DNA from 2 places in the Streptomyces sp. NPDC088707 genome. Region 2 is predicted to be linked to the other one. Evidence: riboswitches for the same ligand, from Rfam matches in the RefSeq annotation. Region 2 holds a riboswitch; the other holds the start of a gene.
The links. A riboswitch is a leader RNA that binds a small molecule or an ion and turns the genes downstream of it on or off. The one in region 2 is predicted to bind cobalamin.
Positions count from the first base shown of each region.

Region 1: another riboswitch for cobalamin. It lies ahead of ACIP84_RS09665 (energy-coupling factor ABC transporter permease); the one in region 2 lies ahead of ACIP84_RS20970 (ABC transporter substrate-binding protein).

Region 1 is NZ_JBIVLV010000002.1:514,795-519,759, reverse strand. It holds gene dhaK (dihydroxyacetone kinase subunit DhaK) at 222-1,214, shown strand; gene dhaL (dihydroxyacetone kinase subunit DhaL) at 1,241-1,876, shown strand; gene ACIP84_RS09670 (PTS-dependent dihydroxyacetone kinase phosphotransferase subunit DhaM) at 1,873-2,370, shown strand; cobalamin riboswitch at 2,516-2,751, shown strand; gene ACIP84_RS09665 (energy-coupling factor ABC transporter permease) at 2,780-3,478, shown strand; gene ACIP84_RS09660 (energy-coupling factor ABC transporter substrate-binding protein) at 3,475-3,909, shown strand; gene cbiQ (cobalt ECF transporter T component CbiQ) at 3,916-4,665, shown strand; gene ACIP84_RS09650 (energy-coupling factor ABC transporter ATP-binding protein) at 4,662-4,965, shown strand, end outside.
Region 2 is NZ_JBIVLV010000006.1:433,545-438,509, forward strand. It holds gene ACIP84_RS20965 (FecCD family ABC transporter permease) at 1-978, opposite strand, end outside; gene ACIP84_RS20970 (ABC transporter substrate-binding protein) at 975-1,964, opposite strand; cobalamin riboswitch at 2,006-2,140, opposite strand; gene ACIP84_RS20975 (M67 family metallopeptidase) at 2,133-2,561, opposite strand; gene ACIP84_RS20980 (amino acid permease) at 2,685-4,112, opposite strand; gene ACIP84_RS20985 (DUF2017 domain-containing protein) at 4,447-4,965, opposite strand, start outside.

The DNA.
Region 1 (4,965 bases), on a different contig from region 2:
CAATGTCGATATCGTCCGATCCGGGAGTCTCGATCGCCGCTTATCCGGGCAGAGCACAGAACCGACGCACCATCACGCAAGCCGGCATCAGGGCGGCATCCGAACCGGCAGGAGGGACTTCCGGTCGCCACGCAGCGCCAAGGTCATCACTCTCGGGAACATCATCTGATCTGCGAACACACAGGCCACAACCCTTCCGCTGGAGTCCTAAGGAGACACCCATGAGGATGCTGATCAACGTCCCCGAGACCGTCGTCGCAGACGCGCTGCGCGGGATGGCCGCCGCTCATCCCGAGCTCACCGTCGACGTGGAGCGGCGGGTCGTGGTGCGGCGGGACGCGCCCGTGGCCGGGAAGGTCGCGCTGGTGTCCGGCGGCGGCTCCGGGCACGAACCGTTGCACGGGGGCTTCGTGGGGCCCGGGATGCTGGCGGCGGCCTGTCCCGGGGAGGTGTTCACCTCACCGGTCCCCGATCAGATGGTGCGGGCCGCGGCCGCCGTCGACAGTGGCGCCGGGGTGTTGTTCGTCGTCAAGAACTACACCGGTGACGTGCTGAACTTCGAGATGGCCGCGGAGCTCGCCGAGGACGAGGGCATCCAGGTCGCCAAGGTCCTGGTCGACGACGACGTCGCCGTCACGGACAGCCTCTACACGGCCGGCCGGCGCGGGACCGGCGGCACGCTCTTCGTCGAGAAGATCGCGGGCGCCGCCGCCGAGGAGGGCGCACCCCTGGAGCGGGTGGAGGCGATCGCCCGCCGGGTCAACGAGCGCTGCCGTTCCTTCGGCGTCGCCCTGAGCGCGTGCACGACGCCCGCCAAGGGCAGCCCCACCTTCGACCTCCCCGAGGGGGAACTGGAGTTGGGCATCGGCATCCACGGCGAACCGGGACGCGAGCGGCGTCCGATGATGACCTCCCGCGAGATCGCGGACTTCGCCGTCGACGCCGTCGTGGAGGACCTCCGCCCGTCCGGTCCCGTCATCGCCCTGGTGAACGGGATGGGCGCCACCCCGCTCCTCGAGCTGTACGGGTTCAACGCCGAGGTGCAGCGCGTCCTGGGCGAGCGGAGTGTGCCGGTGGCCAGGACCCTCGTCGGGAACTACGTGACCTCGCTCGACATGGCCGGCTGTTCCGTGACCCTGTGCGAGGTTGACGAGGAGCTCCTGCGCCTCTGGGACGCGCCCGTGGAGACGCCCGCGCTGCGCTGGGGCCGGTGAGACGAGCGAGGGAAGAGGAGACCGACATGACGCAGACCTTCGACGCCGACTTCCTCGTGCGCTGGCTGGCCGCCGTGGCCGAGGCCGTCGACCGGGAGGCGGACCGGCTCACCGAACTCGACTCGGCCATCGGCGACGCCGACCACGGCGCCAATCTCAGGCGCGGCTTCGCCGCCGTGACCGAGACCCTGGCCAAGGACCCGCCGGCAACGCCCGGCGCGGTGCTCACCGCCGCCGGGCGGCATCTGATCTCCACCGTGGGCGGCGCTTCGGGGCCGCTGTACGGCACGCTGCTCCGCCGTACCGGCAAGACGCTCGGCGACGACGAGCGTGTCACCCGCGAGCAGTTGGCGGAGGCGCTCGGCTCCGGCGTGGCCGCCGTGTCCCAGCTGGGCGGCGCGCAGGTGGGCGACAAGACGATGCTCGACGCGCTCGTGCCGGCCGTGGAGGGGCTGCGGGACTCGTTCGGCGCGGCTCGCGCGGCGGCCGAGGAGGGCGCGCTCGCGACCGTACCCCTGCGGGCGCGCAAGGGCAGGGCCAGCTATCTGGGCGAGCGGTCGGTGGGGCACCAGGATCCCGGGGCCACGTCCTCGGCGCTGCTGTTCGCCGCGCTCGACGAGATCGCCCGTACGGAGACCGCGGACGCCGAGGAGACGTCATGAGCAGGGGGAACGGGACCGGCCCGGATGCGGTCGAACCCGGCACCGCCGGTTCCGGTTCCGGCGCCGGATCGGGTGGCGGTGCCGGTGCCGGTTCGGGTGCCGTCGGCATCGTGCTCGTCTCGCACAGCGCCGCCGTCGCGACCGCCGTGGCCGAGCTGGCCCGGGGGCTCGCGGGCGGCGGTGACCTCGCCCCGATCCGTCCGGCCGGCGGGACTCCCGACGGTGGTCTCGGAACGAGTTCCGAGCTGATCTTGGAAGCGGCGAAGGCCGTCGACCGGGGCGCCGGTGTGGCGGTCCTCGTCGATCTGGGAAGCGCGGTGCTCACCGTGAAGGCCCTCCTCGCCGAGGGCGACGAACTGCCCGAGGGTGCCCGGCTCGTCGACGCGCCGTTCGTCGAGGGCACGGTCGCCGCCCTGGTCACGGCGAGCGCCGGCGGGGACCTCGACGCCGTGGCGGCGGCCGCGTCGGAGGCGTACGCCTACCGCAAGGAGTGAGGGCGCGGGACGCTCCTCGCGGCGCTCACGGCGGCGGTCGTCGTGGCGCCCGGTGCCCTCGCGGCCCTCGTGCGCCACGGCAGGAACAGCCAGGCGGCGGGAATCCGGGGGATCCACGGCCCCGCCCACGGGACCCGGCAAGCGCCCACATTGTGATGTACCTGGTCAACGCACTAATGTCGCAGGGCCTTGGTGTACGGGAAACCGGTGCAGTACCGGTGCGGCCCTCGCCACTGTGATCGGGAGGTCCGGCTCCACCCCCGCGGGAAACGCCCTCGGGGAAGCCACTGGACCACGTCGGGAGACCGTCGTGGTGTGGGAAGGCGGAGTCGGGCGGAATGACCGTCAGCCAGGAGACCGGCCAGGGTGCGTTGTCCATCCACGAGGTGCTGGAGAGGGTCTCCCAACCATGCATATAGCCGAGGGGTATCTGCCCCCTGTGCACGCGGCCGCCTGGGGCGTCGCGTCCGCGCCGTTCGTCGTCCACGGGGTCCGCGCGCTGACCCGCGAGGTGCGGTCGAATCCTGAGTCCACCCTGTTGCTCGGCGCCGCCGGCGCCTTCACGTTCGTCCTGTCGGCACTCAAGTTGCCCTCGGTGACCGGTAGCTGCTCGCACCCGACCGGTACAGGTCTGGGCGCCATCCTGTTCCGGCCGCCGATCATGGCGGTCCTGGGGACGATCACCCTGCTCTTCCAGGCCCTGCTGCTCGCCCACGGCGGCCTGACCACGCTCGGCGCGAACGTCTTCTCGATGGCGATCGTCGGACCCTGGGCCGGGTACGGGGCCTTCGTTCTGCTGCGCCGGTTCGGCGCGCCGCTGATGGTCGCCGTCTTCTTCGGCGCGTTCGTCGCCGACCTGTCCACGTACTGCGTGACCAGCGTCCAGCTGGCGCTCGCCTTCCCCGACCCGGGCAGCGGCATCCCCGGCGCACTCGCCAAGTTCGGCGGGATCTTCGCCGTCACGCAGATTCCGCTCGCGGTCAGCGAGGGCCTGCTGACCGTGCTCGTGATGCGCCTGCTCACCCAGTCCAGCAAGGGCGACCTGGTCCGGCTCGGTGTCCTCGCCGGACGCACGTCGGAGCGCCGCGAGGAGGCGACCGCGCGATGAGCCGGAACACGAAGATCAACGCCCTGCTGCTGCTCGTCGTCGCGGCGCTCGCGGTCCTGCCGCTCGCGCTGGGGCTCGGGGACCACAAGGAGGAACCCTTCGCGGGGGCCGACGCGGAGGCCGAGACGGCGATCTCGGAACTCCAGCCCGACTACGAGCCGTGGTTCAGCCCGCTCTACGAGCCGCCCTCCGGTGAGATCGAGTCGGCGCTGTTCGCCCTGCAGGCGGCCCTCGGCGCCGGTGTCCTGGCGTACTACTTCGGCCTGCGGCGTGGCCGCCGACAGGGGGCGGCGCGGGCGGAGACGGCCGGGCCGGCCGATACCGACGCCGATGCCGATGCCGATGCCTCGACTGCGGTCCCGACCGCGAGCGCGACCGCGGACCACGCGGGCGGCTCCGGTGGCGGGTCCGTCGGCGGGCCGGGCGCGTAGCCGCCGATGCTGCCGATCGACGCGGCGGCGCACAGCAGTCGCTGGCGCCGCCGCCATCCCGCCGAGAAGGCGCTTCTCGGCTTCGGTCTCACCCTGTGCGCGGTCGGTCTGCCGCCGTGGCCGGGCGCGGTGCTCGTCGCGGCGGCCACGCTCACGGTGCTGCTCGGTCCGGCCGGTGTGCCGGGCCGGGCGCTGTGGCGCGCGTTCCGGATCCCGCTCGGGTTCTGTGTCACGGGCGCGATTCCGCTGCTCTTCGAGGTGGGCAGCGCCCGGGGGCTCGTGGCCCTCGCGCCGGACGGTCCGACGCACGCGGGCGAGTTGCTGCTGCGGACCGCCTCAGCCTCGCTCGGGGTGCTGCTCTTCGCGTTCACGACGCCGGTGTCCGACGTCCTGCCCCGGCTGGTAGGGGCCGGGGTGCCGGCGCCGGTGGTGGACGTGGCGCTGGTGATGTACCGGATCATCTTCCTGCTGCTCGACGCGATGTCCAAGATCCGGCAGGCGCAGGCGGCCCGGCTCGGGCACACCACGCGGGCCGCGACCTGGCGTTCCCTCGCGGGCCTCGGTGCGACCACCTTCGTCCGGGCCTTCGACCGGGCGCAGCGCCTGCAGTCGGGGCTCGCCGGGCGCGGGTACGACGGGACGCTGCGGGTCCTGGTGCCCGCGTGTGCGCTGTCCCGCCCGTTCCTCGCGGCGACGGGCGCGCTGCTCGCCGGACTCGTCGCCCTCACCCTCGTACTGGAAAGGCTCCTTCCGTGACGTCTCCGACCCCTGTCGTGGAACTGGTGCACGCCGGCTTCGCCTACGAGGACGGGCCCCCGGTCCTGTCCGGCGTGGACTTCGCCGTCGCGGAGGGGCGGGCGGTCGCGCTGCTCGGGCGCAACGGCAGCGGCAAGACGACGCTGCTGCGCCTGCTCAGCGGCGGGCTGCGGTGCGTGAGCGGCTCGCTCCGCCTGGACGGTACGGAGGTGGCGTACGACCGGAAGGGACTGACCCGGCTGCGGACGACCGTGCAGCTGGTGGTGCAGGATCCCGACGACCAGCTGTTCGCCGCGTCGG
Region 2 (4,965 bases):
GAGGAGCCGGCGGTGCGGGGCGCCGACGGCGAGCCGGGCGGCGTGCGGGGCCATCAGGCCGACGAAGCCGACGGCTCCGCTGGCGGCGACCATGACGGCGGTGACGAGGGAGGCGAGGACGAAGACGGCGGCGCGGAAGCGGGCGGTGTCCAGGCCGAGGACGGTGGCGCCCTCCTCGCCGACGAGGAGCAGGTCGAGCGGGCGGGCGAGGGTGAGGAGGGCGGCGACGCCGACGGCGAGGACGGCGGCGGGCAGGACCAGGGTGTCCCAGCGGGCGCTGCCGAGGCCTCCGAGGGACCAGTACATGGCCTCCTGGAACTGCTCGGGGCGTCCGGCGACGACCAGGAGCAGGGTGGCGAGGGCGGACAGGATGTAGGAGACGGCGACACCGGCGAGGACGAGCCGGGTGCTGGTCAGGGTGCCGCCGCGGCGGGCGAGCCCGTAGACGAGGACGAGGGCGAGCAGGGCTCCCGCGAAGGCGCCGGCGGGCAGGGCGAGCGTGGTGGTGATGCCGCCCACGAGGCCCGCTCCCCCGCCGGCGACCAGGACGAGGACGGCTCCGGCGGAGGCGCCGGAGGAGATCCCGAGGAGGAAGGGGTCGGCGAGCCGGTTGCGGACGAGGGCCTGGAGGACGGCGCCGACGACGGCGAGCCCGGCGCCGACGACCGCGCCGAGCAGCACCCGGGGCAGCCGTACGTCGAGGACGATCGTGCGGTACGGGGAGGGGTCGGGGGCGCGTCCGGTGAGGGCGTCGAGGACCTGGCCGGGCGGGATGCGGACGGAGCCGAGGGCGAGCGAGGCGAGGGCCGCGGCGGCGAGGGCGACGACGAGTCCGGCGACGACGACCGCGTACCGCAGCGGCCCGCCCCGCGTCCGCGGGGGCGGACCCGATCGCCCGGCGCCGGCCCCTGCCGACGGGGCGGACCGGGCGGGCGGCACGGGCCGCGCGGAGCCCGCGGCGCGGGTCTCCGGGCTCATCGGCCCGGGTGGAGCTGGGCCGCCAGCTTGTCGACGGCCGCGGGGACGCGGACGCCGAGGACGGTGTCGGAGAGCGGCATCACGGCGAACCGGCGGTTCCTGATCGCGGGGACGTCCTTGAGGGCCGGGTCGTCGATCAGCCGCTTCTTCTTCTGTTCGACGGTGGTGGAGCCGTAGTCGTAGATGACGACGACCTCGGGCTTGCGGGCGACGACCTGTTCCCAGGTGGCGTCGCCGAAGGCCTTGTCGAGGTCGGCGAAGACGTTCCGGCCTCCGGCGCGGCTGATGAGCTCGTTGCCGATGCCCTTGCCGCCGGCGGTGAAGGCGGTCTTGTCGCCGCTGTCGTAGACGAAGACGGAGACGGGCGCGGTGCCCTTGAGGCGCTTCTCGGTGGCGGCGACGGTGGTCCGCGCCTCCCGGACCCACTTCTCGGCCCGGTCGGGGACGCCGAACGTCCGGCCGATCTCGTCGACTTCGCGGTAGAGGTCGTCGACGGAGGGCGAACCGGACGGGCAGTACTCGGTGTTGAGCCGGGTGTCGATGCCGGCCCGCTTCAGGTCGTCGCGGCTGCGGCCGTCCTTGCTCGCGAAGGCGGAGGAGTAACCGCCGTAGACGAAGTCGGGGTTCGCGGCGAGCAGGGCCTCCTTGGAGGGGTACTCCTTCGCGAGGACGGGGACGGAGTCGTACGCCTTCTTGTAGGCGGGGAGGATCGCGTCGTCGAGGTAGGCGGTGCCGACGAGGGACTTCTCCAGGCCGAGGGCGAGCATGACCTCGGTGACGTGCTGGTTCATGGTGACCGCACGCTTCGGCGGGGCCTTGAAGGTCGTCTTCACGCCGCAGTTGGAGACGGTGTACGGGAATCCCGGGGCGGTCTTGGCGGCGGGGGTCTCCGTCGCGGGGGCCGAGCAGGCGGCGAGCAGCGGGAGCAGTGCGGCGGCGGACAGCAGGGGCGCCAGGGGCAGCCGGGTGCGGCGGGGCCAGGACATGACGGAACGTGCCTCCTCCGGGGATTTCCACGTCCCCGATCGGTGGTGAGAAGGCGGCAGGTCAGTTCCTGGCTTCCGTCTCCCGGAGGAGGCGGTCACAGTGGCGGGACCGTGCCGGATTCGCACCGGCTTCCTGGGTCCTGCCGCCCGTAGGTCCCCGTCAGTGTCTCAGGCGTCGTACTCCTCGACGACCTTGACCTCTTCCTCGGTCACGACGCCCTCGACGATGGTGAAGGAGCGGAACTGGAAGGGGCCGGCGCCGTCGCTGTCCGCGGTGGAGACGAGGACGTAGTGGGCCTGGGGCTCGTTGGCGTACGAGATGTCCGTGCGGGACGGGTAGGCCTCGGTCGCGGTGTGCGAGTGGTAGACGATGACGGGCTCCTCGTCCCGGTCGTCCATCTCGCGGTAGAGCTTGAGCAGGTCCGCGGAGTCGAACTCGTAGAAGGTGGGCGAGCGGGCCGCGTTGAGCATCGGGATGAACCGCTCGGGGCGGCCGGTGCCGGCCGGGCCCGCGACCACGCCGCAGGCCTCGTCGGGGTGGTCCGCGCGCGAGTGTTTCACGATCTGGTCGTACAGGGCCCGGGTGATGGTCAGCATGCCGACAGGATAAGCCGACGGGCCGTTCCGTACCGGGGAGTGGTACGGAACGGCCCGTATGCCGAGACGATCGTGGTCAGGGCCCTTGGGGGACGGCCCGGGGCGATCGTCCGTGGGGTCCGGTCAGGACCGCTTGGCGAAGGCGGCGCCCTCGGGGTTGCGGGACTTCAGGACCAGGTAGGAGACACCGAGGATGAGGCCCCAGACGGGGGCGGCGTACAGCGAGACCCGGGCGCCCTCGTCGATGCCCATCATCACGATGACCATGCCGATGAAGAGGAGCGCGAACCAGCTGGTGTACGGGGCTCCCGGGGCCTTGAAGGTGGACTCGGGGAGCTCGCCGCGGTTGGCCTTGGCCCGGTAGCGGATCTGGCAGACCAGGATCATGATCCAGGCCCACATGCCGGAGATGGTGGCGAAGGAGACGACGTACTCGAAGGCCTTGCCCGGGGCGACGTAGTTGATCCAGACGCCGACCAGCATCAGCGAGGCCGAGAAGGTCAGGCCGAGCAGCGGGGTGCCGCTCTTGGTGAGCTTGGTGAAGACCTTCGGGCCCTGGCCGTTGAGCGCGAGGTCGCGCAGCATGCGGCCGGTGGAGTACATGCCCGAGTTGCAGGAGGACAGGGCGGCGGTCAGCACCACGAAGTTGACGATGGCGGCGCCGACGCCGAGGCCCATCTTCTCGAAGGCGGCGACGAACGGGGAGACGCCCGGCTGGAACTCGGTCCACGGGACGACCGACAGGATCATGATCAGCGCGCCGACGTAGAAGACGGCGATGCGCCACGGCACGGTGTTGATGGCCTTGGGCAGGACGGTCTTCGGGTCCTTGGACTCGCCGGCGGTGACGCCGACCAGCTCGACCGCGAGGAACGCGAACATGACGATCTGCAGGGTCATCAGCGTGTTGCCGATGCCGGTGGGGAAGAAGCCGCCCTGGTCCCACAGGTGGGTCACGGAGGCGGTGTCGCCGGCGTCGGAGAAGCCGATGGTGAGGATGCCGGCGCAGATCAGGATCATGCCGATGATGGCGGTGACCTTGACCATGGAGAACCAGAACTCCAGCTCACCGAAGAGCTTCACGGAGATCAGGTTGGCGCCGTAGAGGACGAACGTGAAGACCAGCGCGGAGATCCACTGCGGGATGTCCCACCAGTACGTCATATAGGTGGCCGCGGCGGTGACTTCGGTGATGCCGGTGACGACCCAGAAGAGCCAGTACGTCCAGCCGGTCACGAAGCCCCAGAACGGGCCGACGAACTCCCGTGCGTACTCCGCGAAGGAGCCGGACACGGGGCGGTACATGAGGAGCTCGCCGAGGGCGCGCATGATGAAGAAGATGACCAGGCCCGCGATGGCGTACGCGAGGATCAGGCTGGGCCCCGCCTTGGCGATGGCCTTGCCGGCGCCGAGGAAGAGGCCGGTACCGATGGCACCGCCGATCGCGATCATCTGGATCTGCCGGGCGCCGAGGCCACGCTGGTAGCCCTCGCCGCCGTCCACGGCCCCGTCGGTGCCGTCGTGCTGCTTGTCGACCTGCACAGAGGTCATGGTGGTGCGCCTTTCTCCATGCTGATCCGCGCGACTGCGAGTGCGTCTGCCGCGGATCAGATCCTGATCCCCCCGGATGTGGATGGAGTGCCACCGGCGGTCAGCCGGTCGAAGCGCCCTCGGGAACAGGGGTGGCGTCCCCGAGCGGTCGTGAAGATTTATCACGGGCTGACGCGTGATCGAGGGAGTTGCGTGTGGTGCACGCCACAGAAACCGGCAGGCGAAAGGGATTCAAGATGCCAAAGCGGACGCTCTGATAACGCATTCGTTATCCGGATTTGAGCGTCCGCTGAGCGAACACCCCGTCACGGAGGGGTGTCCGGAGGGGGATCGGTCAGGACATCAGGGTCTCGACGAGGGACTCCTGGAGAGCCCCCAGCCAGAGGTACGCCATCACCATCGGCTTGCGCGGGTCGGAGTCCGGCAGCCGGTACAGCTGCTCCCCCTCCTCGTCGGTGACCTCCAGGCGGGTGCCGATGGTCAGCCGGAGGTCGTTGAGCGCGCCGAGCCAGGCACGGGCCTCGTCCGGGGTCAGCTTCAGGACGGCGCCACCCTCGCCCGCCGCGTCGGCGGAGAGCGCGTCGAGGGCGCGGACGACGACGAGGGCGTCCTCGCGCTTGCGGGCCCGCAGGTCGTTCTCGGTGAAGCGGCGGAAGTCGGAGGCGGCCGCCCGCAGCTCCTCGCTGTCGTCCCCGTACGCGTCGGGGAAGAGGCGCTTGAGCGCGGGGTCGGACGGCGGCTTGCTGGGACCCTCGGCGAAGAGCGCGGCCAGCGGGTCGGCGTCCTGGGCGGGCTCGTCGCCCGGCCCGATCAGCTCCATGAGCTGGACGGCGAGGGAGCGGAGGATGGAGAT